Regions from separate parts of the Streptomyces africanus genome, predicted to be linked through region 2. Evidence: riboswitches for the same ligand, from Rfam matches in the RefSeq annotation. Region 2 holds a riboswitch; each other region holds the start of a gene.

Region 1 (7,709 bases), 640 kb from region 2:
ACGGTCCCGCGGGTCCCGGGCACGATGACGAGGTCGGCGTCGGCGAGTTCCTCCGGCCGGTCCACGAACCGCACGACGACACCGGGTTCGGCGGCCAGCGCGTCGACGTCCGTGAAGTTGGACATCAGCGGAACGGCGCACACGGCGACGCGCAGCACGTCCTCGCCGACCGGCGGGGCGACGACGGACTCACGGACCGTCCCCCGCAGGGAGACGCGCAGCCCGTCCTCCTCGTCGATCCCCAGCCCGTGCCGGAAGGGCAGGACGCCGTACGTACGCCGCCCGGTGAGGCCCTGGAGCATGTCGAGACCCGGCTCCAGCAGGGAGACGTCCCCCCGGAACTTGTTGACGAGGAACCCGGCGACGCACTCCTGGTCCTCGCGCGACAGCAGCGCCACGGTTCCGAAGAACGAGGCGAAGACACCGCCCCGGTCGATGTCGCCGACGACGAGCACGGGGAGCCCGGCGTTGCGGGCGATCCCCATGTTGACGATGTCGGTCCGCCGCAGATTGATCTCGGCGGGACTGCCCGCCCCCTCACAGATCACCGCGTCATACGTGCCCCGCAACTGCTCCAGACAGTCCAGCACGGTCCCGAGCAGTTGCTGCTGCCGTCCGCCGTGGTACCCGCGTGCGCTGAGCTCCCCGACCGGTTTGCCCAGCAGCACGACCTGGCTGCTGCTCTCGCCGCCGGGCTTGAGCAGCACCGGGTTCATCAGCGCGGTCGGCTCGACGCGGCAGGCCTGCGCCTGCATGGCCTGCGCCCGCCCGATCTCGGCCCCTTCCTTCGTCACGAAGGAGTTGAGGGACATGTTCTGCGCCTTGAAGGGCGCGACCTTGACGCCCTGCCGCACCAGCCACCGGCAGATCCCGGCGGTCACGACGCTCTTGCCGGCGTCGGAGGTGGTACCGGCGACGAGAAGCCCACCGCCCGTCATGACGTACGCCCTTTCGCGATACGGCGCGCGGCGACACAGACGCCGAGCGCGAGCCAGCCGACCCGCCTGGACAGCCGTACGGCCCGTTCGATGTCCCGGGTGGCGACGGGGCGCCCGGCGCCGTTGAGCACGGGCCGGTGCTCGACGCGCCCGCCGTACGACAGGGTCCCGCCCAGCCGCACCCCGAGCGCCCCCGCGAACGAGGCCTCCACGGGCCCGGCGTTGGGGCTCGGATGCCGGTCGGCATCGGCACGCCAGGCGTGCACCGCTCCCCGTGGATCGTCTCCCGCCAGGGCCGCGAGCACGGCGGTCAGCCGGGCCCCCGGCCAGCCCGCGAGATCGTCCAGCCGTGCGGAGGCCCACCCGTAGCGCCGGTAGCGGGCCGACTTGTGCCCGACCATGGCGTCGAGGGTGTTGACGGCCCGGAACCCGAGGAGCCCCGGCACACCGCCGATGGCCCCCCACACGAGCGTGCCCACGACCGCGTCGGAGGTGTTCTCGGCGACGGACTCGACCACGGCCCGGGCGATCCCGTCGGCGTCGAGCGTCTGCGGATCCCGCCCGCACAGATGCGGCAGCCGCGCCCGGGCCCCTTCGACGTCCCCCGCCTCCAGGGCACCCCCGATGGCCTGCGCCTCCCGCGCGAGCGAAGTCCCCCCGACCACGGCCCAGGTGGCGGCAGCCGTCAGCGCGACGGACGCGACGGCGGAGTCCCTCACGGCACGCGAGGCGACGCCCCCGAGCGCGACGGCGCCTCCGGCGCACACCGCGGTGTGCAGCGCGCCCCACCCGCGGTGGTCCCGCCACAACACCCGTTCCACGGCCCCCGCGGCCCGCCCGAACACGGCGACCGGATGTCCTCGGCGGGGATCGCCGAGCAGCAGGTCACCGATCAGACCGGCGGCGGCGCCGTACGCGAAGACGCGACCGGCACCCATGGGCTCAGCCGGCCGCGGGGGCGGGCAGGGGTGGGGTACTGAACCTCGATCGGCAGCCGCGCATGGCGATATGTCCTCACTCAGGGTGTCCACGCCCTGGTTCGACTAGACCGGCGGTGAGAGTTCCTGGCTCCCGGGGATTGCTACCCCGGTGACAGTGGCGGGACCGCGCCGGACTTCCACCGGCTTCCTCTCCTGCCGCCGTACTGGCCCCGGCAGTCCACCACGGCCGGGATCAGCCGTCAACTTGCCGTTGACCTGCGTGGGGAGAGTGTGCAGAAGCCCACACCGGCGCCCCGACGCCGACTTGGCGCCCCCGCCACACGACAACCGGGCGGCACAGGACCGAAGTCCCGTACCGCCCGGCAGAAGTGACCGTGATCAGGCCACGATCAGATAGATCCCGTATCCCACAGCCGCCGCACACGCCGCGAAGCACGCGTAGGCGCCCGTCACCGCGAGTCCCGCGGTCCCGCCCTCGGCGGCCGCCCGCTCGCGGCGGGACAGGCCGGTGATGCCGAGGGTGAACAGGCCCACGAGGGCCACGGTGACCACGAGGCTGACGCCGAAGACGGAGCCGAGGGCCGCCCAGTCGATTTTCATGGCAGAGGTTCTCCTTGTAACCGAGTGGGCGGGATCAGACCGGGGTGGTCGTGGTGGAGGGCCGGCGTTCGACCGGGGCCGGCGCCGGGATCGTGGCGCTCGGCTCGTCCGTGGCCGTGCCACCCGCCGGCGGCGGTGTCACCGCGGCCATCGCCGTGGTCACCACACCGGCCGGCTCCGCCTCGTCGGCGTCGTTGACGTTGGTGTGGTCGACGACCTCACGCCGCGAGAGCTTCCAGATCGCCGCGCTGGAGGCGACGAGGAAGACGGCCACGACCGCGGTGCCCCAGCTGCCGAAGCCGGTGACGTACTCGGCGAGCGCGCCCACCAGGGCCGCCGCCGGCAGCGTCAGGCCCCACGCGACGAACATCCGCGTCGCCGTCGACCAGCGGACGACGCCGCCCTTGCGGCCGAGTCCCGCGCCCATCACCGAGCCGGACACGGAGTGGGTGGTGGAGAGGGAGAAGCCGATGTGCGAGGAGGCCAGGATGACCGTGGCGGCGCTGGTCTGGGCGGCGAAGCCCTGCTGCGGCCGGAGGTCGGTCAGGCCCTTGCCCATGGTGCGGATGATGCGCCAGCCGCCGAGGTACGTGCCGAGCGCGATGGCGAGACCCGCCGAGAGGATGACCCAGGTGGGCGGGTCGGAGTCGGGGGCGACGGCGCCGCCGGCCACCAGGGCGAGGGTGATGACACCCATCGTCTTCTGGGCGTCGTTGGTGCCGTGGGCCAGGGAGACCAGGCCCGCGGAGGCGATCTGGCCGGCCCGGTAGCCCTTCTCGGAGGCCTTGCCGTCGGCCTTCTTGCCGAGGGAGTACGTCAGCCGGGTGGCGAGCAGTGCCGCGACGCCCGCGACCAGCGGGGCGGCGATTGCCGGGATCAGCACCTTGGTGACCAGGACGTCACCGTGCACCGCGCCGACGCCCGCCGAGGCGATCGTGGCGCCGATCAGGCCGCCCATCAGGGCGTGCGAGGAACTGGACGGCAGGCCGACCAGCCAGGTCACCAGGTTCCAGAGGATCGCGCCGACCAGGGCGGCGAAGATGACCTCGGGACGGATGCCGGCCTCGTCGACGAGGCCTTTGGAGATCGTGTTGGCGACTTCCACGGACAGGAAGGCGCCGACCAGGTTGAGGACGGCCGACATGGCGACGGCGACCTTGGGCCGCATGGCGCCCGTGGAAATGGTCGTGGCCATCGCGTTCGCGGTGTCGTGGAAACCGTTCGTGAAATCGAACGCGAGTGCGGTTACCACCACAATCGCGAGGATCAGCGAGAAGCTTTCCATTTACCCAGGCAATCGTTCGAGGTCGTTGGCCAGTCGAACGTAGGTAACCCGAGTGAACGGAAGATGAACTGAGGGGGGCGCCGGGGTGTCTGCAATCGAGGGTTGCCGTTCCGTCCTGGGGGCGGGACCAGGTTCGTATACGCGTCAAGGGTATCTGTCCTGGTATGCGAATTTCCGTAGGCGCGACTTCCGGCCTGAAGTGGACCCGCCCGGCGGCGCGTTGAGGACCTGCCTGGCAGGATCGCCGCATGGCTGAGCAGCGAGGCGACGGACGAGGCGCCGGGGACGTCCGGGACGGCGGACAGGATGCGGGGGAGTCGCGGCGGAGGGGCGTGCGTCCCGAGGAGGCGCGCGCCTGGGAGGAGCTCGTCACGACGGCCCGCCGGACCGTCTCCGACGGGCTCGTCGTCGGCACGTCGGGGAACGTCTCGGTGCGCGTCGGGGACACGGTCCTGGTCACGCCGTCGGGCGTCCCCTACGACCGGCTGCAGCCGGACGACGTGACGGGAGTCGGCCTCGACGGCCGGCAGGTCCTCGGCGCGCTCGTCCCCACCAGCGAGCTGCCCATGCACCTCGCGGTCTACCGCACGACCGGCGCCCGTGCCGTCGTCCACACCCACGCCGTGCACGCGACGGCCGTCTCGACGCTCGTGAGCGAGCTGCCGCTGATCCACTACATGGCCGCCGCGCTCGGCGGACCCGTCCGGGTCGCCCCGTATGCCACGTACGGCACCGACGAGTTGGCCGAGAACATGCTCCACGCCCTCGCCGACCGCTCCGGCTGTCTCCTCCAGAACCACGGCACCGTCACCCACGGCGCGTCCCTCGACCAGGCCTACGACCGCACGGCCCAGCTGGAATGGATGTGCCGTCTGTGGCTGACCGCCACATCGGTCCCGGGGCTGTCCCCGAGCCTGCTGTCGGGCGAGCAGCTGGCGCAGGTCCAGGAGCAGCTACGGGGCTACGGCCAGCGCCGCTGACCTGCCGCCCCGGTCACCCCGCCGCTGTCTCCTCCTCACCCCGCCGCTGCCGCCCACTGGTCCGTCGCCCGGTCCGCCGGGACACTGGTGACGTGCGCACTGCCAGAGCGACGGCCGCTGCCGTCACCGCCCTGTTCGGAGTCGGTGCGGCCGCCGTGGCCGCCGGACGGTTCGCCAGTGACGCCGCGCTGAAGGCGACTCCCGGCAGGCCCCTGCCCACCGAACCCCGGCTCACCGTGCACGGCACCGCCGCGGGGCAGATCAGCCTCACCCGGGACCTGGCCGCCCTGCGGCCCGGCCGCTACGGCCTGTCCGGCGACGGCTCCCACGCGGTCGTCGGACCCGTCCTGGCCGACGCCTCGGACACCGCCGACACCGTCGTACGCCGCCTGGAGCGGGTCACGCACGGCACCCTGGAACCCGGCGACAAGGCCTGGCTCACCCCGAACCTGTACGTCGGCAACCCGAGTGCCGCCCTCGGCATCGAACACGCCGACATCGACATCCCCGGCGAACTCGGCGCCCTGCCCGCGTGGTTCGTGCCCGGCGCCCGGGACACCTGGGTGATCGCCGTGCACGGCCTCGGCACCACCCGGGAACTCGCCATGAACGTCATGGGGTTCCTGCACCGCAACCACTTCCCGGTGCTCGCCCTCTCCTACCGCGGCGACCTGGGCGCGCCCCGCCCGCCCCACGGCCTGAACCACCTCGGCGAGACCGAGTGGCGCGACCTCGACGCGGCGATCCGCCACGCCGTGCGCCACGGCGCCCGGCAGGTCGTCCTGCACGGCTGGTCCACCGGCGCCACCATGGCCCTGCGCGCCGCCGCGCACTCGGACCTGCGCGACCGCGTCTCCGGGCTCGTCCTGGACTCCCCGGTGCTCAGCTGGGAGACCACCCTGCGCGCCCTCGCCGCGGCCCGCCGCACCCCCCGCGTGCTGCTGCCCCTGGCGGTCCGCGCCGCCCAGGGCCGCACCGGTCTGTACGGCGACCGAGCCCCGGGCGCGTCCCCCGCCGCCGGGCTCCGGGTCCCGGCACTCGTCTTCCACGGACCGGACGACACGGTGGCTCCCTGGCAGCTCTCCCGCCGGCTCGCCGACGCCCGCCCCGACATGATCGCCTTCCGCACCGTCGGCAACGCGCCCCACAGTGCGATGTGGAACGCCGACCCGCAGGCCTACGAGGAAGCCCTGCGACGCTTCCTGACACCTCTCATGTGACCCCCTGGCCACGCGCACCCCCTGGTTCACGCCCCCTTCACCCTGTCGCAACCACCTCCCGGTCCCCCTTCCCCGCTGACCGGTCGTGATGATTCCGTTTAGCGTCGTACCACTGGCCTGTTTGCGGCCCTCGACCACTCATGGGACCCCGTGCGTTGGCCATCCCCGTCGCCCGCCGTGACATTCCGTTTGGGTTTTCGGACCGTCAACCGGAAGACTGCCCTCGTGACGTCCCGTATCCCGCGCGACTCCAGGCTTCGACTCGTCCGCCCGCGACCCCTGGCCGCCGCCCCCAGAGCGATGAACCAGCGGCGCTCGCGCCGCCCCGCACCGCGCCCCCCGGAGGGCACCCCGGCACCGGCGGAGCTGGCCGGAATGGCACGCTCAGGTCTGGCCGACGCGGCCCGCGTCGCCCGCTGGGCCGACACCGAGCTCGGCCCCGGCCGGGGCAGCGCCACCGCCGACGGCAAGGCCACCCTCTCCGCCGCGACCGCCGAACGGGCCGCCCACGAGCTGGGCCTGACCCCGGATCAGGTCAGAGCCGACTGGGACACCGCACGGCTCGCCGGTCTCGTCGAGGTGCACGGCGACAGCGCCCGCCCCGGCTGGCGGCTGCGCGCCTGGGACCGCGACGACAGTGCCGTCCTGCGGGGCTGGGTCGCCCTCTTCGACGCCTGGTCGCTCGCCTATCCGGAACCCGAGGACCACGAGCCCGCCGCCGTCGCCGAGGTCGTCTCGGCCATGCCGCAGGTGCTCTCGTTCCTCCAGCTGTCCGCCGGCCCCGTCCCCGTGGAGCAGCTCCTCGACCTGCTGGAGCAGCGCGTCACCGAGCTGCGCACCGCACGCTGCGAGATCCCCTACGGCCCGCAGCCCGAACCGCAGGCCGAACCGGCGCCCACCGACGCCCCCCTCGCCCCGCTCCTCGACTGGGCCCTGCGCGCCCTCGCCTCCGTCGGCGCCCTCACCTACGGCGACGGCCAGGCCACGCTCACGCCGCTCGGCAGCTGGGCCGTCTGGGTCAAACTGGAGCAGATCTGCGTCGCCGCGCAGAGCCCCGCCGGGAACATCGAGCAGGCGGCCGAGGACATGCTCCGCGGCTGCGCCCAGCTGCGCCCGAACGCGGCCCGCGCCGAGTACCGGGCCTGGCTCGCCGCCCGTCCCGTCGGCAGCGCCGTCACCGAACTCCTCGGCGCCGCCCGGGGCGAGGACGCCCTGCTGCGCGGCCTCGCCTTCGAGGCGCTGCGCGTGGTCGGCGCCCCAGCCGAGCCGGACGTCCGCGCCGTGCTGGACGAGCCGACGCTCCGGCCGTACGCGCTGCTGTGGCTGGCCGAGCACGACGGCACCGACCCCGAGGACGCCCACGAGGTCCTCACCCGGGAGGAGGCGACCTGGCTGTGGGTGGACACCGCGGCCGCCGTCGCCGACCACGGTGAGGCCCCGCTGCTCGTGCGCCACCTGGAGTCCGCCGTGCAGCCGACCGTCCCGATGCTGCTGGACGAGGTGCGCGCCGTGGGCCATCCGCGGACCGTGCAGGTCCTGGTCGCCCTCGCCGCGGCGCACCCCGACCCGGCCCTGGCCAAGGCCGTACGCCGGGCCGCATTCCAGGTGCACACCGGCGGCAGCTAGGACCCCGGGCCGGGCCGTCAGCCGGATATCTCCGGCGCGTACGTCCCGAAGCTCCACACGTTGCCCTCGAGGTCCCGGGCCATGTAGTCCCGCGAGCCGTAGTCCTGGTCCGTCGGGGG
Region 2 (7,709 bases):
ACGGCGGCATCACCCCGCTCGGACTGCCGGGCGGCTGGCCCGTGCTGGTGGACGCGGCCGTCGTCGATCTGCCGTACGTGCTGGTCGGCAGCGGCCGGCGGCGGGGCAAACTGCTGGTGCCGGGCAAGGCCTTCGCGGAACTGCCGGGCGCGGTGGTGCTGGAGGGGCTCGGGGTCGCCTGAGGGCAGGTCCCGTGCCGCCGCGTGGTGGGTCAGCGGCTGGTGCGCGTCATGGATCAGTACCGCGCGGCCGTCCCGAGGTACTGCTCGGCGAAGGCCGCGGCGGCCGCGGGCGAGGTGAACAGGCGACGCAGGCGGGCCAGTGTCGTGCCCGCGCGGAACGGGTCGCCCGCCGCCGCGCCGTGGTACACCTCGGACAGCCACTGCGAGAACTCCTGGTAGTCCCACACCCGCCGCAGGCACGCCTGCGCGTAGCCGCCGAGGCCGCTGTCGTCCCCGCTGGTCAGCTGGGCCACCAGGGCGTCGCCGAGCAGGAAGGCGTCGTGCAGGGCGAGGTTCATGCCCTTGGCGGCGATGGGGGCGACCAGGTGGGCCGCGTCACCGGCGAGGAAGAGCCGGCCGGAGACCATCGGCTCGACCACGTAGTCGTGCATGTCCAGCACACGCTTCTCGATCAGCCGCCCCTCGGTCAGCGGCGGCACACCGGACGCGCCGAGCCGCTCCCGGAGTTCCGCCCAGACGCGCTCGTGCGGCCAGTTCTCCGGGTCGTCGCCCGGCGGGCACTGGAGGTAGTAGCGGGTCACCTCCGGGCTGCGGGGCATCTGCCCGGCGAACCCCTTGGCGTGGCAGCCGAACAGCACGCCGTCGGCGGACGGCGGCGCCTCGGCGAGCAGGGCCAGCCAGCCGATGCCGTAGTCGTGCCGCGCGATGCGCACCTGTTCCGGCGGCAGGGCGGCCCGTGTCACCCCGCGCGCCCCGTCGCAGCCGGCCACGAAGTCGCAGTGGACGATGCGGTGTTCACCCGTCTCCGGGCAGGTGTACGACACCGAGGGCCGGTCGGAGTCGATGTCGTGCACCCGCACGTCCCGGACCCCGAAGCGGATCTGTCCGCCGCGCACGTCGGCGTACTCGCGCACCAGGTCCGTCACCAGCAACGGCTGCGGGTAGACGAAGTGGTGACTGCCGGTCAGCTCCGCGTAGGGGAACCGGTACCGCTCGCCGTCGAAGCGGAACTCGCACGCGGAGTGCAGCTCCGCGCGGTCCAGCAGATTCCGCGCGAGGCCACGCTTCTCCAGGCCCCGTACGGCCCACTCCTCGATGACTCCGGCCCGGGGCCGCTGTTCTATGAACTCCCGCGTCTCGGTCTCCAGCACCAGGCAGTCCACGGCCGCGGCCCGCAGGATGTTGCCGACGGTCAGCCCGGCGGGACCGGCGCCCACGACAACGACTGGGAAGCGTTGCGGGGCGCCGGAGTCGGGAGGCGGGGAGGCTTGGGTCATGCGCTCATTATGGAGGCCCCGGCCGCGCGGGGGGCGGTGTCAGTGGACGGTCGCCTCGGTGACGGCCACCCCCCCGATGCTCCGCTCGATCTCCTCCGGCCGGGACGCCGAGGCCCGGGCCCAGTAGTAGATCCCCAGGGAGAACACCGTGATGACCGCCATGTCCCACCACAGTCCGATGTGCCCCTGGCCGCCGAAGCCGCCCTGCCAGGAGATGACGCCCATGCCCAGCAGGTAGACGGGCAGCCACTGGGCGGCCCTCCAGTCGAGCCGGGGTGCGTCGGGCAGTTGCTTGCGGGTGGCGTACCAGGCGTATCCGCCGAGCAGGACGTAGCCGAGGACGATGGCCACACCGAGCCGCCACAGGGTGTCCCACGTCGACCAGTAGATGATGAGGTCGGCCACGACGAACGACAGCGGGGAGACGACGTTCCCGCCGGGCAGCCGGTAGGGCCGTGCCCGGTGCGGCAGCCGGTCGGCGAAGACGCCGTACGCCAGCGGGGCGCCCGCGTACATCAGCACGCTCGCCGAGGTGATGAAGCCGACCAGCTGCTGCCAGCTCGGGAACGGCAGGAAGCAGACCACGCCGGTCACGAAGGAGACGATCAGGCCGAACCACGGCACGCCGCGCGCGTCGGTGCGCGTGAAGATCTTCGGCGCGTAGCCGTTGCGGGCCAGGCCGTAGGAGACGCGGGAGGTGGCGGTGGTGTAGATCAGGCCGGTGCCGCCGGGGGAGACGACCGCGTCCAGGTACAGGACCACGCTCAGCCAGCCGAGCCCCAGCAGGGTGGCCAGCCCCGCCCAGGGGCCGCTGATACCGGGGTAGTCGAGCTTGGCCCAGCCGTGCGCGAACGAGGCCAGCGGCAGGGCCGCGATGAAGACGATCTGGAGCAGGACGTAGATCCCGGCCCCGATGGCGACCGAGCCGAGCGTCGCGCGGGGCAGGTCACGGGCCGGGTCGCGGCTCTCACCCGCCAGCTGGATCGCCTGCTCGAAGCCCAGCAGGGCGAAGATGATGCCGCTGGAACTCACGGCGCTCAGCACGCCGTGGGCGCCGAACGGGGCGAAGCCGTGCTCGGTGAAGTTGCCCGGGTGGAAGTTGCCGGCCGCGATGATGAAGATCGCGGCCAGCGGCACGGCCACCTTCCACCAGGTGGCGGCGCTGTTGGTGTGCGCCAGGAGCCGCACACCGAGGAAGTTGACCACGACGAACACGGCCATGAGGAGGACGGCGACGACGAACCCGCTGGTCGTCAGCGTCCCGTCCTTGGCGTGCTGGAAACCCTGCGCCCAGTGCCAGTGCCCGGCGTAGCCGATCATGGCCTCGACCTCGATCGGTGCCACGGTCGCCGCCTGGAGCCAGGAGAACCAGCCGAAGGACATGCCGGCCAGTCCGCCGAACGCGTAGTGCGGATAACGTGCCGTGCCGCCCGCGACCGGGAACATGCCGCCGAGTTCCGCGTGCACCAGGGCCAGCAGCACGATCCCGACCGCGCCGATCAGCCACGACAGAATCGCCGCGGGCCCGGCCGCCACGACCGCCTTCTCGGCGCCGTACAGCCACCCGGAGCCGATGATGGAACCGACCGACGCCCACATGAGCCCGATCAGTCCGACGTCCCGGCGCAGTCCGCCCGGACCCCCCTTTACCCCCGCTGCTGCCTGGTCGACGCTCACCATGAATGAAGGGGCCTCTCATAAAAGAACTCGTGAGTTCTGCGAGCAAGAGGCCTCAGATTAGGAATCGGTCATCCGGCGGCAGAAGGCGAGTTGTGCAGCCTTGACCCGGCCCGGGCATTTCCTGGAAAGCGCTTCAGGAATTCTGTACGCCGTGATGAGGAAGTCGTGGGATCTCGATCGCCGGGCAGCGGTCCATCACCATCTCCAGGCCCGCGGCGCGGGTCCGGTCGTACGCCGCCTCGTCGATGACGCCGAGCTGGAACCACACGGCCTGCGCTCCCTTCGCGACCGCCTCGTCCGCGACGGCTCCGGCGAGATCGCTGTTCACGAACACGTCCACGACGTCCACGTCGAAGGGGATGTCCGCCAGGCTCGCGTACCCCTGCTCGCCGTGCACCGTCTCCGCCTTGGGATGCACGGGCACGACGCGCTTGCCGAAGCGCTGGAGCACGGCGGCGACGCCGTACGCCGCGCGCTGCCGGTTCGACGACAGGCCCACCACGGCCCAGGTGTCGCCGAGCTCGGTGAGGATCCTGCGGACCGTTGCCTCGTCGCCGTACACCGGCGGCCTCCTCGTACGTCGCGTAAGTGCTGCTGGGGACTCCCCTGGATGCAACGGCGCAGGGCGGGCGGTGATTCCCCCGAGCTCGCCGTGATAGCTTGCCGAGGCCAGTCGAACCCATGTACGTGGGTCAGGGAATCCGGTGCGAATCCGGAACTGACGCGCAGCGGTGAGGGGGACGGGCGGGGCCTCGGCCACTGGACGGCGCGTGTGACGTCCGGGAAGGCGCTCCGCACCGGACGAACCCGAGTCCGAAGACCTGCTGGCGGCCCCCGCGGCCGTTCGCGGCGGGGGAGCACCGTACGACCGGGCTCCGCGATCGAGCCCTCGACGACTGAGGACTGGTTTCCGTGCCCCTCGCCCGACCCGCCCGTGCCGCCGTCCTGCTCGCGGTCGGCTCCCTGCTCCTGGCCGGCTGCGGCGACTCGAAGGCCACCACGACGAAAGCCGCCGTCACGCTCGGCAACTGCGGCCACGAGGTGCGCGTCGAGGCCCCGCCGCAGCACGCCGTCTCCCTCAACCAGGGCACCACCGAGATCCTGCTCTCGCTCGGCCTCGCCGATCGCCTCGCGGGCACCGCCACCTGGACCGACCCCGTGATGAAGGGGCTGGCGAAGGCCAACGCGAAGGTGCCGCGCATCGCCGACAACAACCCGTCCTTCGAACGGGTCCTGGACGCCGACCCCGACTTCGTCGCCGCCTCCTTCGTCTCCACCCTCGGCAAGGGCGGCGTCGCCACCCGCGAGCAGTTCGAGAAGCTCGGCCTCCCCACGTACGTCTCCCCGTCGGACTGCGCCGGCAAGGACAACTCCGGCGACGGCGACGGCGACGGCGCGCGCGCCAAGGCGCTGGGCATCGACACCGTCTACGGCGAAGTACACGACCTGGCCACCGTGTTCGGGGTGAAGGAGCGGGGCGACAAGCTCGTGGCCTCCCTCCAGCGGCGCATGGCGAAGGCCACGCAGGGCATCCACGCCTCGGACGTCACCCTCCTGTACTGGTTCGCCAACTCCGAGTCGCCCTACATGGCGGGCTGTTGCGGGGCGCCCGGCATCATCACCCGGGCCCTCGGCGCGAAGAACGTCTTCGACGACACGCACGAGGAGTGGCCGCAGACCAACTGGGAGACGGTCGCCGAACGTGACCCCGATGTCCTCGTCATCGGCGACCTGACCCGCACGTCGCAGACCGCCGAGTCGGCCGCGCGGAAGATCGCCTTCCTGGAGTCCAACCCCGTGACCCGGAACATGGACGCGGTGAGGCACAAGCGGTACGTGCTGCTCAGCGGGCAGGCCATGAACCCGACCATCCGCACGGTCGAGGGCGTGGAACAGGTCGCCGCCCAACTGCGCGAGTTCGGGCTCGTGAAGTGACCGTCCGCGGGCCCGCGCTCGGTGTCGCGGGCGCCTTGCTGCTGGTGGTCTCCCTGGCCCTGGCGATCACCGTCGGCCCGGCCGACATCCGGGTCGCGGACGTCTGGTCCGTCGTCGCGGCCCATCTCGGTCTCGGCAGTGCCGACCTGACGCCGATCCGCGACGGGATCGTCTGGCAGCTGCGGCTGCCGCGCACCCTGCTCGCGGCCGTGTGCGGGGCCGGACTGGCCGTCTGCGGGGCGGTGATGCAGTCGCTGCTGCGCAACCCGCTCGCCGACCCGTTCGTGCTCGGGGTGTCCTCCGGCGCCTCCACCGGCGCGGTCGTGGTCGTCGTCCTGGGCGTGGGCGGCGGTGCCGTCTCGGTGTCCGCGGGCGCGTTCCTCGGCGCCCTGGTGTCCTTCGCGCTGGTGCTGCTGCTCAGCCACACCCTCGGCGGCACCACCGACCGGGTCGTCCTCGCGGGCGTCGCCGCCATGCAGCTCTTCTCCGCGCTCACCTCCTTCGTCGTGATGACCGCCGCCGACGCCGAGACGACCCGGGGCGTGCTGTTCTGGCTCCTCGGCTCGCTCGGCGGCGCGGGCTGGACCGATGTGTGGCTGTGCCTGGCCGTCCTGGCCGTGACGCTGGTGGTGTGCCTGTGGTACGCCCGTACCCTCGACGCCTTCGCCTTCGGGCAGGACGCGGCGGCCGCGCTCGGGGTGTCCGTGGCCCGCACCCGCCTGGTGCTGCTGTGCGTCACGGCCCTGCTCACGGCCGCGCTGGTCAGTTCGGCCGGGGCGATCGGCTTCGTCGGGCTGGTCCTGCCGCACGCCGCGCGGGCCCTGGCCGGCCCCGGGCACGTCCGGCTGCTGCCGGTCACGGCCCTCGCCGGAGCGGTGTTCCTGGTGTGGGTCGACACCCTCGCCCGTACGGTGCTGGATCCCCAGGAGGTGCCGGTGGGCGTCGTGACGTCACTGATCGGGGTTCCGGCGTTCGTGGTCGTGCTGTACCGGACGCGGAGGGTGCGGTGAGCGGGGCGGCGGGAGCAGCGGTGTCCGGCGCCGGGTTGCGGGCCGACCGGGTCGGTCGCCGTGCCGACGGGCGTCTCATCCTCGACGGGGTCGTCCTCGCGCCCGAGACCGGCTCCACCGTCGGTGTCCTCGGCCCCAACGGCTCCGGCAAGTCCACCCTGCTGCGGCTGCTGGCCGGGTTGCTCACCCCGACCGCCGGAGTCGTCACCCTCGACGGCACCCCGCTGGGCGACCTGCCCCGCCGCACCGTCGCCCGCCGGCTCGCCGTGGTCGAGCAGCAGGCCGACACACAGGTCGAGTTGACGGTGGTGGACGTCGTACGGCTGGGCCGCGTGCCGCACCGGCGCGCCTGGACGCCGACATCGCAAGACGACGAACGGGCCGTGCGCGACGCCCTGCAGCGCACCGGCCTCGCCGAACGCGCCGACCAGCCCTGGCACACCCTCTCGGGCGGCGAACGCCAGCGGGTGCAGATCGCCCGCGCGCTCGCCCAGGAACCCCGCGAACTCCTCCTGGACGAGCCCACCAACCACCTCGACATCCACCACCAGCTCGACCTGCTCTCCCTGGTCACGGGCCTGCCGGTCACCACCGTCGTCGCCCTGCACGACCTCAACCTCGCGGCGATGTACTGCGACGAGGTCGTCGTCCTGAGCGCGGGGCGGGTCGTGGCGGGCGGCGCCCCGGGCGATGTCCTGACGGAGGAACTCATCGCCGAGGTGTACGGCGTACGGGCCGCCGTCAGCCGTGACGGCCCCGAGCAGCGGCCGCATGTGCGGTTCCTCGGGACGCTGGGCTGAGCGGGCGGGGGCGATGCACGCCACGGTGGCCCTGGGGCGTGTCCGCAAAGTCCCGCCTGCCCCGCGACGCCCTGCACGCCCTCTCGCCGCACCGGGCCCCCAGAGCACGCACCGGACGCCGCTGGGCCCGCCCTCCGGGCGGACGACGGGACTTTACGGACACGCCCCAGGCGTGGTTCCCGCCCCGGTGCCCTGGTCCGTCCGGCACGCCATTGGTGGGGTGTTCCCGCCACGGTGGCCGGAAAAAGCCGCACAAGCCTGCGTGCGCCCGCCCACCCGGCCTACGCTCGCCTCGTGCTGCGCATCATCGACGCCCGGACCGGCGAGCCGGTCGACGCCGCTCCGGCCCGCCGGGGCCTGACCCGTGTCGAAGTACACGCGCCCGGCTCCGACCTGACCAACCTGCGGGTGCTGCTCGTGGCGGATCTGCTCGTGCGGGCGCTGGAGCTCGGCGGCACACCGGTGTGGGCCCTGCTGACCGGCGGGCGCCGCCAGGCCGAGCTGCGCGCGGACGCCACGGCCCTCGGCATCCGCCCCTTCGAGGACAGCCCCGACGTCAGCGCCGGACTCGGCGAGGCCCAGGTCGTTCATGTCGCCGCCGAGGGCGGGGAGACGCCTGACGGGGTCCGGATCGCTGTCGCGCCTGTCGAGACGACCGGACCGGCCACGTCGGTCGGCGCGTCGGCGGAATCGCGCCTGCCGGTCGGCGAATCGGCGAAGCCAGGCCCGCCCAGCGGCCGGCCGGCCGAACCGGACCCGTCGGCCGGTGAGTCGGCGATGCCGAACCCGCCGAGTGGCCGGTCGGCCGGGCCGGACCCGTCGGCC
Region 3 (7,709 bases), 640 kb from region 2:
CGGAAGGAGCGGGCGCAGGGGGCGGGCTTGGCGGCCTGACGACAGGCACAGGCACAGGCACAAGGGACGGGCGCGGGAGGCCTGACGGCAGGCGGAGATACAGGGCCGGGCGCGCAGAGGCCGACCGCAGACGCAGGCGAAGGCGCAGGCGGCGAACGCGCGGCAGCCGACCACAGGCAGCGAGAGGCGGGTGCCCGGCAGCCCGACCACACGCGCAGACGCAGGAGGTCGGCTCGCGGCGGCCCGACCGCGGCATACGGAGACGCACCGGCCCGGCGCGCGGCTGCCCGGCAGCCCGACCATACGCGCAGACGCAGGAGGCCGGCTCGCGGCAGCCCCGACCGCGGCATACGGAGACGCACGGGCCCGACGCGCGGCTGCCCGGCGAACAGGCCGAGACGTAGAGAAGGGAGAGAAGAGAGGGAAGGCACAGCGGCGGCCCGATCCGGCGGCCGGCGAGGCGCCGGGGACAGCCTGGGCAACCACGTGCGTCGCGCCATCACCCCGGCGGGGCACCGCTCCGCTCCCCGGTTTCCTGGACCGTACCGTCCACGGCACCGCACCGGGGAACGGTGGTCACGCAGCGCCAGTATCCTGGGTCGGCTGCGGCACCCCCCACCAATCCCCGCTCCGACGCGGGGAGTTACGGCCCGCGGCGAGGACCTTCCCACGAGCATAGGACGAGGACGAGTGCTGCTAGCGGGCCGCTACCGGCTGGACGTTGAGATCGGGCGCGGCGGAATGGGAGAGGTCTGGCGTGCGTACGACGAGACGCTCGCCAGAGCGGTGGCCGTCAAGCTGCTGCTGCCTCAGGACACCGACGCGACGGCGACCTCCCGGTTCCGCCTGGAGGCCCGGACGGCCGGGCGTCTCAACCACCCCAACGTGGTCGGGGTCCTGGACTTCGGCGAGTACGACAACCGCCTGTACCTGGTGATGGAGCTGGTCGAGGGCGACAGCCTCGCCCGGGTGCTGTCCGTCTCCGGCGCGCTCCCCGCCGAGCGGGTGGCCCGGCTCGCCGCGCAGGCCGCCGCCGGACTCGCCGCCGCGCACGAGCAGGGCATCGTGCACCGCGACGTCAAACCCGCCAACCTCCTGCTGGACGCGGGCGGCACGCTGAAGATCGGCGACTTCGGCATCGCGCGTTTCCTCGACGACCCGGGCGCCGCGCTCACCGCGACCGGCCAGATCGTCGGCACCGGCCTCTACCTCGCGCCCGAACGGGCCCTGGGCCGGCCCGCGGGTCCCGCCTCCGACACGTACTCCCTGGGGTGCGTGCTCTACCAGCTCCTCAGCGGCCGCCCGCCGTTCCAGGCCGACACCGCCGTCGCACTCCTGCACCAGCATCTCGACAACGCCCCCGTACCGCCCCGGGAACTCGGTGTCGCCGGTCTGCCGCCGGCCTTCGAGAGCTACCTCCTCGCCCTGCTCGCCAAGCAGCCCGAGGACCGGCCCACGGCGCAGCAGGCCGCCGAGTGGTTCGCCGGCGGCGCGTGGCGGGGGCTGCCCGAGCCGCTGCCGGAGGCGGCGTCGCCGGTGCCGCCCGCCGGGCCGGGGCCGTACACGGCAGCCGACACCGGCACCGGCACCGGCACTGGCAGCCCGGCCACGTACGCGCTGCCCACCGGGTCCCGCACCGCTTCGGGCGGGCGTTCCCGTCGCGCCGCGCCCCGTGGCGGTCTCGGCCACCACCGCAGGACGGCCGCGGCGGTGGCCGCGGCGGCCGTCTTCCTCGCCGCGATGCTCGCCGGCATGCAGTGGTTCTCGCCCGACGACACCGCGACGGAGGGCACGGAACCCGACGTGTCCCCGTCCGCGAGCAGCCCGGCAGCCCCCTCGCCCGGCGACTCGGCCGACTCCGCCGACCCCCTGGCCTCCGCCCCGGCGGCCGCCACGACGCCGACGGCCGGCACAGTGGCCGATGTCACTCCCTCCACCACGGCACCCGCTTCCCCGGCCCCCGCCGAAGCGACGACCGGCGCCACGAGCCCGGCGCAGGAGACGAGCAACAGCTCGCCGGAGAAGGCTGACAAGCCCCAGCAGGAACAGCCTCCACAGTCCGGGGACAGTGGGGAGGACGAGGGCGACGACGGGGACGACTGAGCCCTCCTGCGCCGGTGTGCGAGCGGTCGCCCCTTCACGCGCCCCCTCGCGCGCCCCCTCGGCTGGCTTGTCATGGCCCTTATCCCGGCATTACTGTCACCACGCCTTGGTGAACGGGAAATCCGGTGTGATGCCGGTGCGGCCCTCGCCACTGTGATCGGGAAGTCCGGCTCCGGCCCTCACGGGCGGCCACTGGGTCCTAGGGCCCTGGCGTCGCATTCCCGTCTGCCGCGCGACGTCTGGCACGCACGCTCGCCGCGTTGCCGAATCGCCCACGTGGCTCCGCCACGGGGGCGCTCCGGCGCCTTGCGATCGCATGCGCCAGACGCCGCGCGGCCCGCCCTTCGGGCGGACGACGGGAATGTGACGCCAGGGCCCACGGCCCCGGGAAGGCGGAGTACGGGCGGTGGGACCCGTGAGCCAGGAGACCGGCCAAGGCGCGTCAACCATCCACGAGGTGCTGGAGAGGGTCTGCTGAGCCATGCACATTGCCGAGGGTTTCCTGCCGCCGGCGCACGCGGCCGCCTGGGGCGTCGCGTCCGCGCCGTTCGTCCTCCACGGGGTCCGGTCGCTCACCCGTGAAGTGCGCGAGCACCCCGAGAGCACCCTGCTCCTCGGTGCCTCCGGTGCCTTCACGTTCGTCCTGTCCGCTCTGAAACTGCCGTCCGTCACCGGCAGTTGTTCCCACCCCACCGGCACGGGCCTGGGCGCCATCCTGTTCCGGCCGCCCGTCATGGCGGTGCTGGGCACCATCACCCTGCTCTTCCAGGCGCTGCTGCTCGCGCACGGCGGTCTGACCACGCTCGGCGCCAACGTCTTCTCCATGGCGATCGTCGGCCCCTGGGCGGGCTACGCGGTGTACCGCCTGCTGCGCCGCTACGACGTGCCGCTGATGGTCGCCGTGTTCTCCGCCGCGTTCGTCGCCGACCTGTCCACCTACTGCGTCACCAGCGTGCAGCTGGCGCTCGCGTTCCCCGACCCGGGCAGCGGGTTCCTGGGCGCGCTCGGCAAGTTCGGCTCCATCTTCGCCGTCACCCAGATCCCGCTCGCGGTGAGCGAGGGACTGCTGACGGTCCTCGTGATGCGGCTGCTGGTGCAGTCCAGCAAGGGCGAACTGACCCGGCTGGGTGTGCTCGTGGCCGGGAAGCAGTCCCGGAGCGAGACCGAGGAGGTGGCCCGATGAGCAGGAACACGAAGATCAACCTTCTGCTGCTGCTCGCCGTGGCCGCGCTCGCCGTGCTGCCGCTCGCGCTCGGCCTCGGCGACCACAAGAAGGAGCCGTTCACCGGCTCCGACGGCGAAGCGGAGACGGCGATCACCGAGATCGAGCCGGACTACAAGCCCTGGTTCTCCCCCCTGTACGAACCGCCGTCCGGTGAGATCGAGTCGGCGCTGTTCTCCCTCCAGGCGGCCCTGGGCTCCGGTGTCCTCGCCTACTACTTCGGCCTGCGCCGGGGCAGGCGGCAGGGTGAGCGGCGGGCGCGGGAGCGGGGGCCGGACTCCGGGAACGCGGCGGACGGTACCGCCGAGAAGTCCCCGGCCGAAGGGGCCTGAGCCGCGTGCTGCCGATCGACGCGGCGGCGCACAGCAGTCGCTGGCGCCGCCGCCATCCCGTGGACAAGGCCGTCCTCGGCCTGGGTCTGACCCTGCTGGCGATCTCGCTGCCGCCCTGGCCGGGCGCGGCTCTGGTGCTGCTGACCGCCCTGGTGGTGCTGCTGGGTCCGGCGGGCGTGCCCGGGCGCCGGCTGTGGCGGGCCTACCGGGTGCCGCTGGGTTTCTGCGTGACCGGCGCGCTGACGCTGCTCGTGCAGGTGGGCGGGCCGGGCGGCTTCGTCTCCCTCACCGGTGACGGGCCGGTCCGGGCCGGGGAGTTGCTGCTGCGCACCTCGGCGGCCTCCCTGGGTGTGCTGCTGTTCGCGTTCACCACGCCCATGTCCGACCTGCTGCCGCGGCTGGTCCGGGCCGGGGTGCCCGCGCCGGTCGTCGACGTGGCGCTCGTGACGTACCGGATGAGCTTCCTGCTGCTGGACTCCGTGCGCCGGGTCCGTGACGCCCAGGCCGCCCGGCTCGGGCACACCACGCGGGCCGCCGCCTGGCGGTCCCTGGGCGGACTCGGCGCCACCGCGTTCGTCCGGGCCTTCGACCGGGCGGTCCGCCTCCAGTCCGGACTCGCCGGGCGCGGCTACGACGGCACCCTGCGCGTCCTCGTGCCCGAGGCCCGTGTCTCCGTCCGCTTCACGACGGCCAGTTGCGTGCTCCTCGCGGCGCTGGCCGTCCTCACCTTCGTACTGGAAAGGCCGCTGACATGAGCGAGCCCGCCCTCGTCGCCCTGCGGGGCGCGTCCTTCGCCTACGAGGACGGCCCGGCCGTGCTCAGCGGCCTGGACTTCGAGATCCGCGAGGGGCGCGCGCTCGCGCTGCTCGGCCGCAACGGCAGCGGCAAGACCACGCTGATGCGGCTCCTCAGCGGCGGACTGCGGCCCCGCGAGGGCCGGTTGACGGTCGCGGGGCAGCCGGTGACGTACGACCGCAAGGGCCTGACCCGGCTGCGGACGACCGTCCAGCTGGTGGTGCAGGACCCGGACGACCAGCTCTTCGCGGCGTCCGTCGAGCAGGACGTGTCGTTCGGGCCGCTGAACCTCGGTCTGGACGACGCGCAGGTGCGGGCGCGGGTGGCGGAGGCACTCGTCGCCCTGGACATCACCGCCCTGGCCGACCGGCCCACCCATCTGCTCTCCTACGGGCAGCGCAAACGCACCGCCATCGCGGGCGCGGTCGCCATGCGGCCCCGTGTCCTCGTCCTCGACGAGCCGACGGCCGGACTCGACCCCGACGGCCAGGAACGGCTCCTCACCACGCTCGACGGACTCCGTGAGGCCGGCACCACGGTGGTGATGGCCACCCACGACGTCGACCTCGCGCTGCGCTGGGCCGACGACGCGGCGCTCCTCACCCCGTCCGGGGTCCGCACCGGGCCCGCCCCCGAGGCACTGGCCCGCACCGATCTGCTCCGGGAGGCGGGGCTGCGACTGCCGTGGGGAGCCGCCGCGGCGGAACTCCTGCGCGCGCAGGGGTGGTTGACCGGCGCGGAGCCGGGGCCGCGGACGCCCGCGGAACTCGCCGCCCTCGCGGCCGGACGGCTGGGCACGCCGGGAGGCTGAGGGGCGACCCGGAGACTGAGGGCCGCCCGAAGACTGAGGGGCGCCCGGAGACTGGGGGGCGCCCGGAGACTTGGGAGTCTTCGTCGCTGTCGTCAGCGCAGGACCGGCGGTGTCCAGTCGGCATGCCGCAGAATGGCGCGGACGGTCGCGCGGGAGGGGGCCAGACGGAGAGCGGTGTTCCGCGCGGCGACGGCCAGCGGGTGGGTCAGTTGCTGCCCCATCCGGCCGGCCTGGCGGGCGGCGCGTGCGACGGACTGGGTGCGCGGGCGGCGCTCGGCGTCGTAACGGGCCAGCGCCGATGTGACGGTGGGCTCGGTGGCGAGTGCGGCGGCCAGCACGGCCGCGTCCTCCAGCGCCTGGCAGGCGCCCTGGCCGAGGTTCGGGGTCATGGCGTGGGCGGCGTCGCCGAGCAGCGCGATCCGGCCCGCGGTGAACGCCGGCAAGGGCGTCACCAGTTCGTGGATGTCGTGGTGCAGGACGGCGTCGGGGCGGGTCGCGTCCAGCAGCGCAGGGATCGGATCGTGCCAGGTGCCGAACCGTCGGCGCATCGCGTCGAGGGCGTCCGTGTGCCGCACCCCGGGCGGCGAGTTGAGCACTGCGTGCCACTCGGCCCGGCCGTCGGCGAACGCGATGTGCCCGAACTCGGCTCCCCTCCCCCAGGTCAGCTCGAAGTCGGTGGCCAACTCCACCGGGCGCTCGGTGACGGCGCGCAGCACGGTCGAGCCGCTGTAGGCCGGGCCGGGGTGCTGGGGGAACAGCTGGGCGCGCAGCCTGCTGCCCACACCGTCGGCGGCCACGAGCAGATCCGCCTCCAGAGCGGTGTCCCCGAGCGGTATCCGCACCCGGCTGGGGTCGGAGCGGTCGACGGACGTCGCCTCGGCCCCGGTCAGCAGGCACCCGGACGGCAACGCCGCACGCAGCAGGCCGTGCAGCGTGGCCCGCGGGATACCTGCGATCGGTGTGCCCAGTTCGCGTTCGAGAGCGGTCCCGTCCATCCGGGCCAGCCAGCCGCCACCGGGGGCCCGGGTGCCCCCGGTGTACTGGGGCCGCGCAGCCGCGCGCACCGCCTCGCCGACACCGAGGACGTCCAGGGCGCGGATCCCGTTGGCGTGCAGGGAGATACCGGCGCCCGCGTCGTCCAGGACGGGGGCGCGTTCGACCACCGTCACCTCCCAGCCGATCCGGCGCAGACCGAGCGCGGCGGCCAGCCCGCCGATGCCTCCGCCCACCACGACCGCGCTGCCACCCATACCGGCCCTCCCTCGTCCGCCCCGCCACGATCTTTCTACAGATGTAGAAGGATCGTACCCCCGCTCCTCTACAGGTGTAGAAAGGGGGGATGCCCACAGACCGACGTACCGTCCTCGCCGATGCGGCCATCGGTGTGCTCGCCGACGCCGGAATCCGAGGATTGACCCATCGCGCGGTGGACCGGGCGGCTGACCTGCCGCCCGGCACCACGTCCGCCTACTACCGCACCCGCCAGGCACTGCTCACCGCCCTGGTCCGGCGCCTGGTCGCCCTCGACCAGGCGGAACTCCAGGCGATCGGGGACCGGGCTCCGGTGCCGCGGAATGCCGGGGAACTGGTGGCCGGGATCGCCGCGTTCGTCGAGCAACGGCTCACAGGGGAAGGACGACGGCGCTCTCTCGCGCGCTACGCGTGCGCCATCGAGAGCGTGCACCACCCCGAGCTGCGGGAGATTCTCGTGCCGCGCCGGAACGCGGGGCGGCAAGCCGTACGCGACTTCCTGGCCACGCAGGGTGTCGCGGACGCCGAGGACCGCACGGTCACGCTGCTGACCTGTGTGGACGGACTGGTCTTCGACCGGCTGGTGGGGGGCGGATCGGTGTCGGAGCAGGAGATCCGCGGACTCGTGGCGGCGGCGCTCCGACAGCCCGCGCCCACCGGCACCGCCCGCGGCGGGCCCGGTCGGCCGTAAAGCGCTTGTCGGCCCTCGCGGCGCCGCACTAGGTTGCCGAGGTGGATCTGTTCTCACGTTCTTGGACGGCGTTGCGCGCGGCGGTCGCCGACTTGGCCGACGAGGACTTCGCCCGGCCGTCCGGCTGTACCGGCTGGCTGGTGCGGGACCTGGTGTGCCATCTGGTCATCGACGCGCAGGACGTCCTGATCACCCTCGCCACGCCCGCCGACGGGGAACCGACCCGTGACGCGCTGACCTACTGGGAGATCTCCGACACGCCGCCGACCGGAGACGACCCGCTCGACGCGCTGACCGTCCGGCTGGCCGCCGCGTACGGGGAACCGCATCTGCTCAAGTTCCACCTGGACGACGTCGGCTCCGCCGCGGGCCGCGCGGCGGAGCTCGCCGACCCCGGTCTCAGGGTCGGCACCCGCGGCGAGGTTCTCACCGTGGGCGACTACCTCTCCACGTACGTCATGGAGTGGACGCTGCACCATCTCGACCTGATCGCCCACCTCCCGG
Region 4 (7,709 bases), 4.6 Mb from region 2:
TCGGCGGCCAGGGCCTGCGCGTCGGACTTCACCGGCACGGCGAGGTCGGAGCCGCCCAGGAAGACGGGCATGTTCTTGCCGGACGGGCCGGGCATCACGAAGTTCTCGAGGTTGCCCTTGAGCTTGCCGGTCTTGTCGTTCTTCGGATCCTCGGCGGTCGCGCCCTCCCAGGCGGCGGCGAAGATCATGGCGGACTTGCCCTGGCCGTAGACGATGTAGCGGTCCGACTCGTCCTTGGTCTTGTCGCCGTGCATGTAGGAGTCGACGACGTTCTTGAACTCCTTGAGGCCCTTGAGGGACTCGGGCGAGGAGAGGGAGGCCCGCCACTGGCCGCCGGACTCGGTGGCGATGGCGCCGCCGGCGTCGTAGACGAAGGACATGGCCGCGTACCAGTCGCGGGTCGGCTGGTACCAGGCGCTGAACTTGCCACCCTGCTTCTTCTGGATCTTGTCCAGGGCGGCGGTCAACTCCTTGTACGTCTTCGGGGGCGTCTTCACGCCGACCGAGGCCGCCACGTCCTTACGCCAGTTGGCGACGCGGCCGCCGGCGTAGTACGGCACGCCGTAGGTCTTGCCCTCGTAGGTCACCGAGGCCTTCAGGCCGTCCAGCCAGGCGTCCGAGCTGTCGAACTCGCCCGCGTCGAGGGGAGCGAAGGCGCCCTTGACCATGTAGCCGAGCATCTCGGTGTTGCCCATCTCGACCACGTCGGGGGCCTTGTCGGTGGCGAGGACGGCGTCGAGCTTGGCGTTCTTGTCGGGCCAGCCGTAGTACTCGTGGTTGATCTTCAGGCCGGGGTGCTTCTTCTGTACCGCGGCGTCGGCGGCCTTCACCAGCTGCGGCCAGTTGTTCTGCGCGTCGACGGTGAGCCAGACGGTCAGCTCCTTGGCGTCCGCGCCCTTGTCCGAGCCCCCGCTGCCGCCCTCGCCCCCGCACGCCGCGATGGAGACCACCATGCCCGCGATACCGATCGCGGATATCAGCTTGCGCTTCACGCCACCCTCCTCAGGGATGCCACCGACCCCCCTGCTCCCCGCGTTCGTGGGGCCAGGACCCTGGACCAATGGTGTAGACCAGTACGGGGAGCTTGGACCAGACCAGGAGGCCTGTCAAGGGTCCGGAATAAGCTCTGACCAGCCGTTATGCGACCTACATATGCAGGAACCTTTAAGTAAGAACCCGGCGAAAACACCGGCCAGGCGCGGCATACTCCAGGTAGACCACTTGGAGTCGTGGACTAGACCAAAAGCGGCGCCGACGGTATACAAGTGAGATCGTGTCGGCCCAGGAGCCGGGAAGGCGGAGCATGAGCACCGACATCAGCAGTGCGGAGAACGACAGCGGGGCGCCCGTCCGCACCGCACGCGTGCCCAAGTACTACCGCCTGAAGAAGCACCTGCTCGACATGACCGAGACCCAGGCGCCCGGCACGCCGGTCCCGCCCGAACGCACCCTGGCGGCCGAGTTCGACACCTCGCGCACGACCGTGCGCCAGGCGCTCCAGGAGCTGGTCGTCGAGGGCCGGCTGGAGCGCATCCAGGGCAAGGGCACGTTCGTCGCCAAGCCGAAGGTCTCGCAGGCGCTGCAACTGACCTCGTACACCGAGGACATGCGCGCCCAGGGCCTCGAACCCACCTCGCAGCTCCTGGACATCGGCTACATCACCGCCGACGACCGCCTCGCCGGGCTGCTCGACATCACGACCGGCGGACGGGTGCTGCGCATCGAGCGGCTGCGCATGGCCAACGGCGAGCCCATGGCCATCGAGACGACCCACCTGAGCGCGAAGCGCTTCCCGGCCCTGCGCCGGTCCCTGGTGAAGTACACCTCGCTCTACACCGCGCTCGCCGAGGTCTACGACGTCCATCTCGCCGAGGCCGAGGAGACCATCGAGACCTCACTGGCCACCCCGCGCGAGGCCGGCCTGCTCGGCACGGACGTCGGCCTGCCGATGCTGATGCTCTCCCGTCACTCGCTGGACCGCGACGGACAGCCGGTGGAGTGGGTGCGGTCGGTGTACCGGGGGGACCGGTACAAGTTCGTGGCGCGTCTGAAGCGGCCCCAGGAGTAGTTCCCGCGCGGGACGGTGCGACGGCTGCTGAGCTCGGTTTCTTTTGGGTACCGCATTGCGGACGAGGGGTTCCGTTCCCGCCGCACCCTGACCTAGATTGCCTGCGCATTACACAGGTGATCACTGAGGGGACGGAGCCGCCTGATGTCGCAAGCACCGGAAGCCGGCAGAGGGGCGATGGTGACGCCGATGCGCGTCGTCATCGGCCTCTGCCTCATAGCGCCCTTCGTGGCCATGCTGTGGGTCGGCTCGTACGCCAAGACCGACCCGGCCTTCATCGGCATCCCGTTCTTCTACTGGTACCAGATGGCGTGGGTACTGATCTCCACCGCGCTGACGATGATCGCCTACAAGCTGTGGCAGCGTGACCAGCGCGCCCGCTCTGCCGCGAAGGGCGGTGCGTCGGAGTGAACGACGGCGTGAACGGCGTCGCACTCGCCGTCTTCATCTTCTTCTTCCTGGCCGTCACGGTCATGGGCTTCCTGGCCGCGCGCTGGCGCAAGGCCGAGAACGAGCACAGCCTGGACGAATGGGGCCTGGGCGGCCGCTCGTTCGGCACCTGGATCACCTGGTTCCTGCTCGGCGGCGACCTGTACACGGCGTACACCTTCGTCGCCGTGCCGGCGGCGATCTACGCGGCGGGCGCGGCCGGCTTCTTCGCGGTGCCCTACACGATCCTCGTCTACCCGCTCATCTTCACGTTCCTCCCCCGCCTGTGGTCGGTCTCGCACAAGCACGGGTACGTGACGACGTCCGACTTCGTGCGCGGCCGGTTCGGCTCCAAGGGCCTGTCGCTGGCGGTGGCCGTGACCGGCATCCTGGCCACGATGCCGTACATCGCGCTCCAACTGGTCGGCATCCAGGCCGTGCTGGACGTCATGGGCATCGGCGGCGGCGAGAACACCAACTGGTTCATCAAGGACCTGCCCCTGCTGATCGCCTTCGGCGTGCTGGCGGCGTACACGTACTCGTCGGGTCTGCGGGCGCCCGCGCTGATCGCCTTCGTGAAGGACACCCTGATCTACATCGTCATCGCGGTGGCGATCATCTACATCCCGATCAAGCTGGGCGGCTTCGACGACATCTTCGCCAAGGCGGGCGACGCGTTCAGCCAGACCAACCCGGCGACGGGCGCGCCGCGCGGTGCGCTCGCGCCGCCGGAGGCGGGGCAGTGGACGTACGCCACGCTGGCGCTGGGCTCCGCGCTGGCACTCTTCATGTACCCGCACTCGATCACGGCGACGCTGTCCTCGAAGAGCCGTGACGTGATCCGCCGCAACACCACGATCCTGCCGCTGTACTCGCTGATGCTGGGCCTGCTCGCGCTGCTCGGTTTCATGGCGATCGCGGCCGGGATCAAGGTGCAGAACGGGCAGCTGGCGATCCCGCAGCTGTTCGAGACCATGTTCCCGGACTGGTTCGCGGGCGTGGCCTTCGCGGCGATCGGCATCGGCGCCCTGGTCCCGGCGGCCATCATGTCCATCGCGGCCGCGAACCTCTTCACCCGCAACATCTACAAGGACTTCATCAAGCCCGACGCGACGCCCGCGCAGGAGACCAAGGTCTCCAAGCTGGTCTCGCTGCTGGTGAAGGTGGGCGCGCTGGCCTTCGTCCTCACCATGGACAAGACGGTCGCCATCAACTTCCAGCTCCTGGGCGGCATCTGGATCCTCCAGACCTTCCCGGCCCTGGTCGGCGGCCTGTTCACCCGCTGGTTCCACCGCTGGGCGCTGCTCGCGGGCTGGGCGGTCGGCATGGTCTACGGCACGGTCGCCGCGTACGGCGTCGCCTCGCCGACCCAGAAGCACTTCGGCGGCTCCTCCAAGGAGATCCCGGGCATCGGCGAGATCGGCTACATCGGCCTCACGGCGTTCGTCCTGAACGTCGTCGTCACCGTCGTCCTGACCTTCGTCCTGAAGGCCCTGAAGGCCCCCGACGGCATCGACGAGACCAAGCCGGAGGACTACACGGCGGACGCGGGCGACCCCGGCGTCCAGGTGGAGCTTCCGCCGGCGACGGCGGGCACCTCGCACTGAGTCGCAGGTGACAACGGGCCGTCGGTGAGAAACCGGCGGCCCGTTGTCATACCCGTCCCGCACACTCGGACCATGGACATCCTCATCCGGCGGTTGAAGCCCGCCGAATACGACGCCCTCGGCGAGATCACCGCCCAGGCCTACCTGACGGACGGCCTCCTCGACTTCGGGGAGAGCGACTGGTACCTCGGCGAACTCAGGGACGTGGCCAGGCGGGCCGCCGCCGCGGACGTCCTGGTGGCCACCCAAGGCGAACACCTCCTCGGTGGTGTCACCTTGGTGCCCTCCGGCGGCCCCATGGCCGACATCGCCCGCCCTGGGGAGGCCGAGATACGGATGCTCGCCGTCGCCCACGAGGCCCGCGGCCGCGGCGCCGGGGAGGCCCTGGTCCGCGCCTGCGTCGACCGCGCCCGTGCGACGGACGGCTGTGTCCGCGTCGTCCTGTCGACGCAGCGCACCATGCACTCCGCCCACCGCATCTACGAACGTCTCGGCTTCGTCCGTGTCCCGGAGCGCGACTGGAACCCGATTCCGGAGCTTCCCGACATCACTCTCCTCACCTACGAGTTGACGCTGTGAAACCGTCGCGACACTACATCTAGGGGTGCTTTCGCCGCCCGGCACAAGATGTATGCTCATGCTCGCTGTCGCCGCAGGGGAATCCGGTGCGAATCCGGAACTGTCCCGCAACGGTGTACTTGTGCGTGTTCGCGCACAGGATTCAGTCCGAGGACCTGCCGACAGCGCGCCCGGCCGCCCGGCCGGTGCGCCCTGACGTCCGGGCCTCGCGGAGTGGGCCGGTGGACGCGACGCCGCGTGCGCTCGCGTGCTGCCCCCTGCCCTGTGTGAGGCCCCCGTGCCGAGCGAGGGAGAGCCCCACGTGACCATCGCGCCAGCCGATCCGGTCTCAGCCGCCGAAAAAGAGCACGACGGTCCCGGTGCCGCGCTGCTGCGGACCCTGACCGAGCTGACCGCCGACCTGCCCGACGCCGACCCCGGCCGGGTCGCCGCCGCCGCGCTGCGCGGCCGGTCCGCGCGGGCCGACGAGTCGGAGTTGCGCGAGCTGGCGACGGAGGCGGCCGCCGGCCTCATCTCCGAGGATCCCGCCTACTCCCGGCTGGCCGCGCGCCTGCTGACGATCGGGATCCGCGCCGAGGCCGCCTCGCAGGGCGTCACCTGCTTCACCGAGTCCGTGGCGGTCGGGCACCGGGAGGGCCTCATCGCCGACCGGACCGCCGAGTTCGTACGCCTCCACGCCGCCCGTCTCGACGCCCTGATCGACACGGCCGCCGACGACCGCTTCGGCTACTTCGGCCTGCGCACGCTGCACAGCCGCTACCTGCTCCGGCACCCGATCACCCGCAAGGTGATCGAGACGCCCCAGCACTTCATGCTGCGCGTCGCCGCCGGTCTCGCCGAGGACGACACCCGCCGCTCCGTCGACGAAGTCGCCGCGCTCTACGGGCTGATGAGCCGTCTCGACTACCTCCCCTCCTCCCCCACCCTGTTCAACTCCGGCACGCGCCACCCCCAGATGTCGTCCTGCTACCTCCTCGACTCCCCCAAGGACGAGCTGGACTCCATCTACGACCGCTACCACCAGGTGGCGCGGCTGTCGAAGCACGCCGGCGGCATCGGCATCGCGTACTCCCGCATCCGTGCGCGCGGTTCGCTGATCCGCGGCACCAACGGCCACTCCAACGGCATCGTCCCGTTCCTGAAGACCCTCGACGCCTCGGTCGCCGCCGTGAACCAGGGCGGCCGCCGCAAGGGCGCCGCCGCGGTCTACCTGGAGACCTGGCACTCCGACATCGAGGAGTTCCTGGAGCTGCGCGACAACACCGGCGAGGACGCCCGCCGTACGCACAACCTGAACCTCGCGCACTGGGTGCCCGACGAGTTCATGCGGCGCGTGAACGCCGACGCGCCGTGGTCGCTGTTCTCCCCGTCGGACGTGCCCGAGCTGGTCGACCTGTGGGGCGAGGAGTTCGACGCCGCGTACCGGGCGGCCGAGGCGAAGGGCCTGGCGAAGAAGACTCTGCCCGCCCGCGAGCTGTACGGCCGCATGATGCGCACCCTCGCGCAGACCGGCAACGGCTGGATGACCTTCAAGGACGCCGCCAACCGCACCGCCAACCAGACGGCCGAGCCGGGCCACGTCGTCCACTCCTCCAACCTCTGCACGGAGATCCTGGAGGTCACCAGCGACGGCGAGACGGCGGTCTGCAACCTGGGGTCGGTCAACCTCGGCGCCCTCGTCGACCAGACCAGCGGGGACATCGACTGGGGGCGGCTGGACGAGACCGTCCGTACGGCCGTCACGTTCCTCGACCGGGTCGTGGACATCAACTTCTACCCGACCGAGCAGGCGGGCCGTTCCAACGCCAGGTGGCGTCCGGTCGGCCTCGGGGTCATGGGCCTGCAGGACGTCTTCTTCAAGCTGCGCCTGCCCTTCGACTCGCCGGAGGCCAAGCGGCTCTCCACCCGCATCGCCGAGCGGATCATGCTCGCCGCCTACGAGGCCTCGGCCGGTCTCGCCGAGCGCAACGGCCCGTTGCCGGCCTGGGAGAAGACCCGCACGGCGAAGGGCGTGCTCCACCCCGACCACTACGACGTGGAGCTGACCTGGCCGGAGCGCTGGGCGGCCCTGCGCGAGCGCGTCGCCGCGACCGGCATGCGCAACTCGCTGCTCCTGGCCATCGCGCCGACGGCCACGATCGCCTCCATCGCGGGCGTGTACGAGTGCGTCGAGCCGCAGGTGTCCAACCTGTTCAAGCGCGAGACGCTGTCCGGTGAGTTCCTCCAGGTCAACTCCTACCTGGTTCAGGAGCTGAAGCGGCTCGGCGTGTGGGACGCCCGTAGCCGGGAGGCCCTGCGCGAGGCGAACGGCTCGGTGCAGGACTTCGCCTGGATCCCCGAGGACGTACGCGCCCTCTACCGCACGGCGTGGGAGATCCCGCAGCGCGGCCTGATCGACATGGCGGCGGCCAGGACCCCGTTCCTGGACCAGTCCCAGTCCCTGAACCTCTTCATGGAGACGCCGACCATCGGCAAGCTCTCCTCGATGTACGCCTACGCCTGGAAGTCCGGGCTGAAGACCACGTACTACCTGCGTTCGCGCCCGGCGACCCGCATCGCCCGCGCGGCCCAGGCCACTGTCCCCGTGCAGACCACCCCGGACCCCGAAGCGGTCGCCTGCTCCCTGGAAAACCCCGAGTCCTGCGAGGCCTGCCAGTAATTCCCACCCGCCACCCGACCGCCACCCCTGGAGGACGGCGCTTCGCGCCGACTGTTATGACTCAGAACCTGCTCGACCCCGGCTTCGAGCTCACTCTGCGCCCCATGCGCTACCCGGACTTCTACGAGCGCTACCGGGACGCCATCAAGAACACCTGGACCGTGGAGGAGGTCGACCTCCACTCGGACGTCACCGACCTCGCCAAGCTCTCCCCCGCCGAGCAGCACCTGATCGGCCGGCTGGTCGCCTTCTTCGCCACGGGCGACTCGATCGTCGCGAACAACCTGGTGCTGACGCTGTACAAGCACATCAACTCCCCCGAGGCGCGGCTGTACCTGAGCCGGCAGCTCTTCGAGGAGGCCGTGCA

Evidence for each region. Region 2 has a riboswitch for cobalamin ahead of QF034_RS05835 (ABC transporter substrate-binding protein). Riboswitches for the same ligand answer to the same signal wherever they lie in the genome.
Region 1: it holds a riboswitch for cobalamin, as region 2 does, so the genes downstream of both, QF034_RS08830 (cobalamin biosynthesis protein) here and QF034_RS05835 (ABC transporter substrate-binding protein) in region 2, are expected to answer to the same signal.
Region 3: it holds a riboswitch for cobalamin, as region 2 does, so the genes downstream of both, QF034_RS03025 (energy-coupling factor ABC transporter permease) here and QF034_RS05835 (ABC transporter substrate-binding protein) in region 2, are expected to answer to the same signal.
Region 4: it holds a riboswitch for cobalamin, as region 2 does, so the genes downstream of both, QF034_RS27330 (ribonucleoside-diphosphate reductase subunit alpha) here and QF034_RS05835 (ABC transporter substrate-binding protein) in region 2, are expected to answer to the same signal.

Annotation. Positions count from the first base shown of each region.
Region 1 is NZ_JAUSYP010000001.1:1,873,784-1,881,492, reverse strand. It holds gene QF034_RS08835 (cobyric acid synthase) at 1-938, opposite strand, end outside; gene QF034_RS08830 (cobalamin biosynthesis protein) at 935-1,876, opposite strand; cobalamin riboswitch at 1,978-2,116, opposite strand; gene QF034_RS08825 (hypothetical protein) at 2,258-2,479, opposite strand; gene QF034_RS08820 (inorganic phosphate transporter) at 2,514-3,764, opposite strand; gene QF034_RS08815 (class II aldolase/adducin family protein) at 4,013-4,744, shown strand; gene QF034_RS08810 (alpha/beta hydrolase) at 4,837-5,964, shown strand; gene QF034_RS08805 (hypothetical protein) at 6,190-7,590, shown strand; gene QF034_RS08800 (VOC family protein) at 7,608-7,709, opposite strand, start outside.
Region 2 is NZ_JAUSYP010000001.1:1,231,612-1,239,320, reverse strand. It holds gene QF034_RS05855 (YbaK/EbsC family protein) at 1-182, shown strand, start outside; gene QF034_RS05850 (4-hydroxybenzoate 3-monooxygenase) at 236-1,459, opposite strand; gene QF034_RS05845 (APC family permease) at 1,499-3,139, opposite strand; gene QF034_RS05840 (CoA-binding protein) at 3,273-3,701, opposite strand; cobalamin riboswitch at 3,793-3,982, shown strand; gene QF034_RS05835 (ABC transporter substrate-binding protein) at 4,052-5,074, shown strand; gene QF034_RS05830 (FecCD family ABC transporter permease) at 5,071-6,084, shown strand; gene QF034_RS05825 (ABC transporter ATP-binding protein) at 6,105-6,884, shown strand; gene QF034_RS05820 (ICP22 family protein) at 7,179-7,709, shown strand, end outside.
Region 3 is NZ_JAUSYP010000001.1:589,191-596,899, forward strand. It holds gene QF034_RS03015 (MDR family MFS transporter) at 1-39, shown strand, start outside; gene QF034_RS03020 (serine/threonine-protein kinase) at 691-2,103, shown strand; cobalamin riboswitch at 2,194-2,554, shown strand; gene QF034_RS03025 (energy-coupling factor ABC transporter permease) at 2,585-3,286, shown strand; gene QF034_RS03030 (energy-coupling factor ABC transporter substrate-binding protein) at 3,283-3,657, shown strand; gene cbiQ (cobalt ECF transporter T component CbiQ) at 3,663-4,412, shown strand; gene QF034_RS03040 (energy-coupling factor ABC transporter ATP-binding protein) at 4,409-5,263, shown strand; gene QF034_RS03045 (FAD-dependent monooxygenase) at 5,356-6,513, opposite strand; gene QF034_RS03050 (TetR/AcrR family transcriptional regulator) at 6,603-7,205, shown strand; gene QF034_RS03055 (maleylpyruvate isomerase N-terminal domain-containing protein) at 7,247-7,709, shown strand, end outside.
Region 4 is NZ_JAUSYP010000001.1:5,861,203-5,868,911, reverse strand. It holds gene QF034_RS27355 (extracellular solute-binding protein) at 1-992, opposite strand, end outside; gene QF034_RS27350 (GntR family transcriptional regulator) at 1,304-2,068, shown strand; gene QF034_RS27345 (DUF3311 domain-containing protein) at 2,213-2,479, shown strand; gene mctP (monocarboxylate uptake permease MctP) at 2,476-4,104, shown strand; gene QF034_RS27335 (GNAT family N-acetyltransferase) at 4,177-4,683, shown strand; cobalamin riboswitch at 4,736-4,860, shown strand; gene QF034_RS27330 (ribonucleoside-diphosphate reductase subunit alpha) at 4,985-7,342, shown strand; gene QF034_RS27325 (ribonucleotide-diphosphate reductase subunit beta) at 7,399-7,709, shown strand, end outside.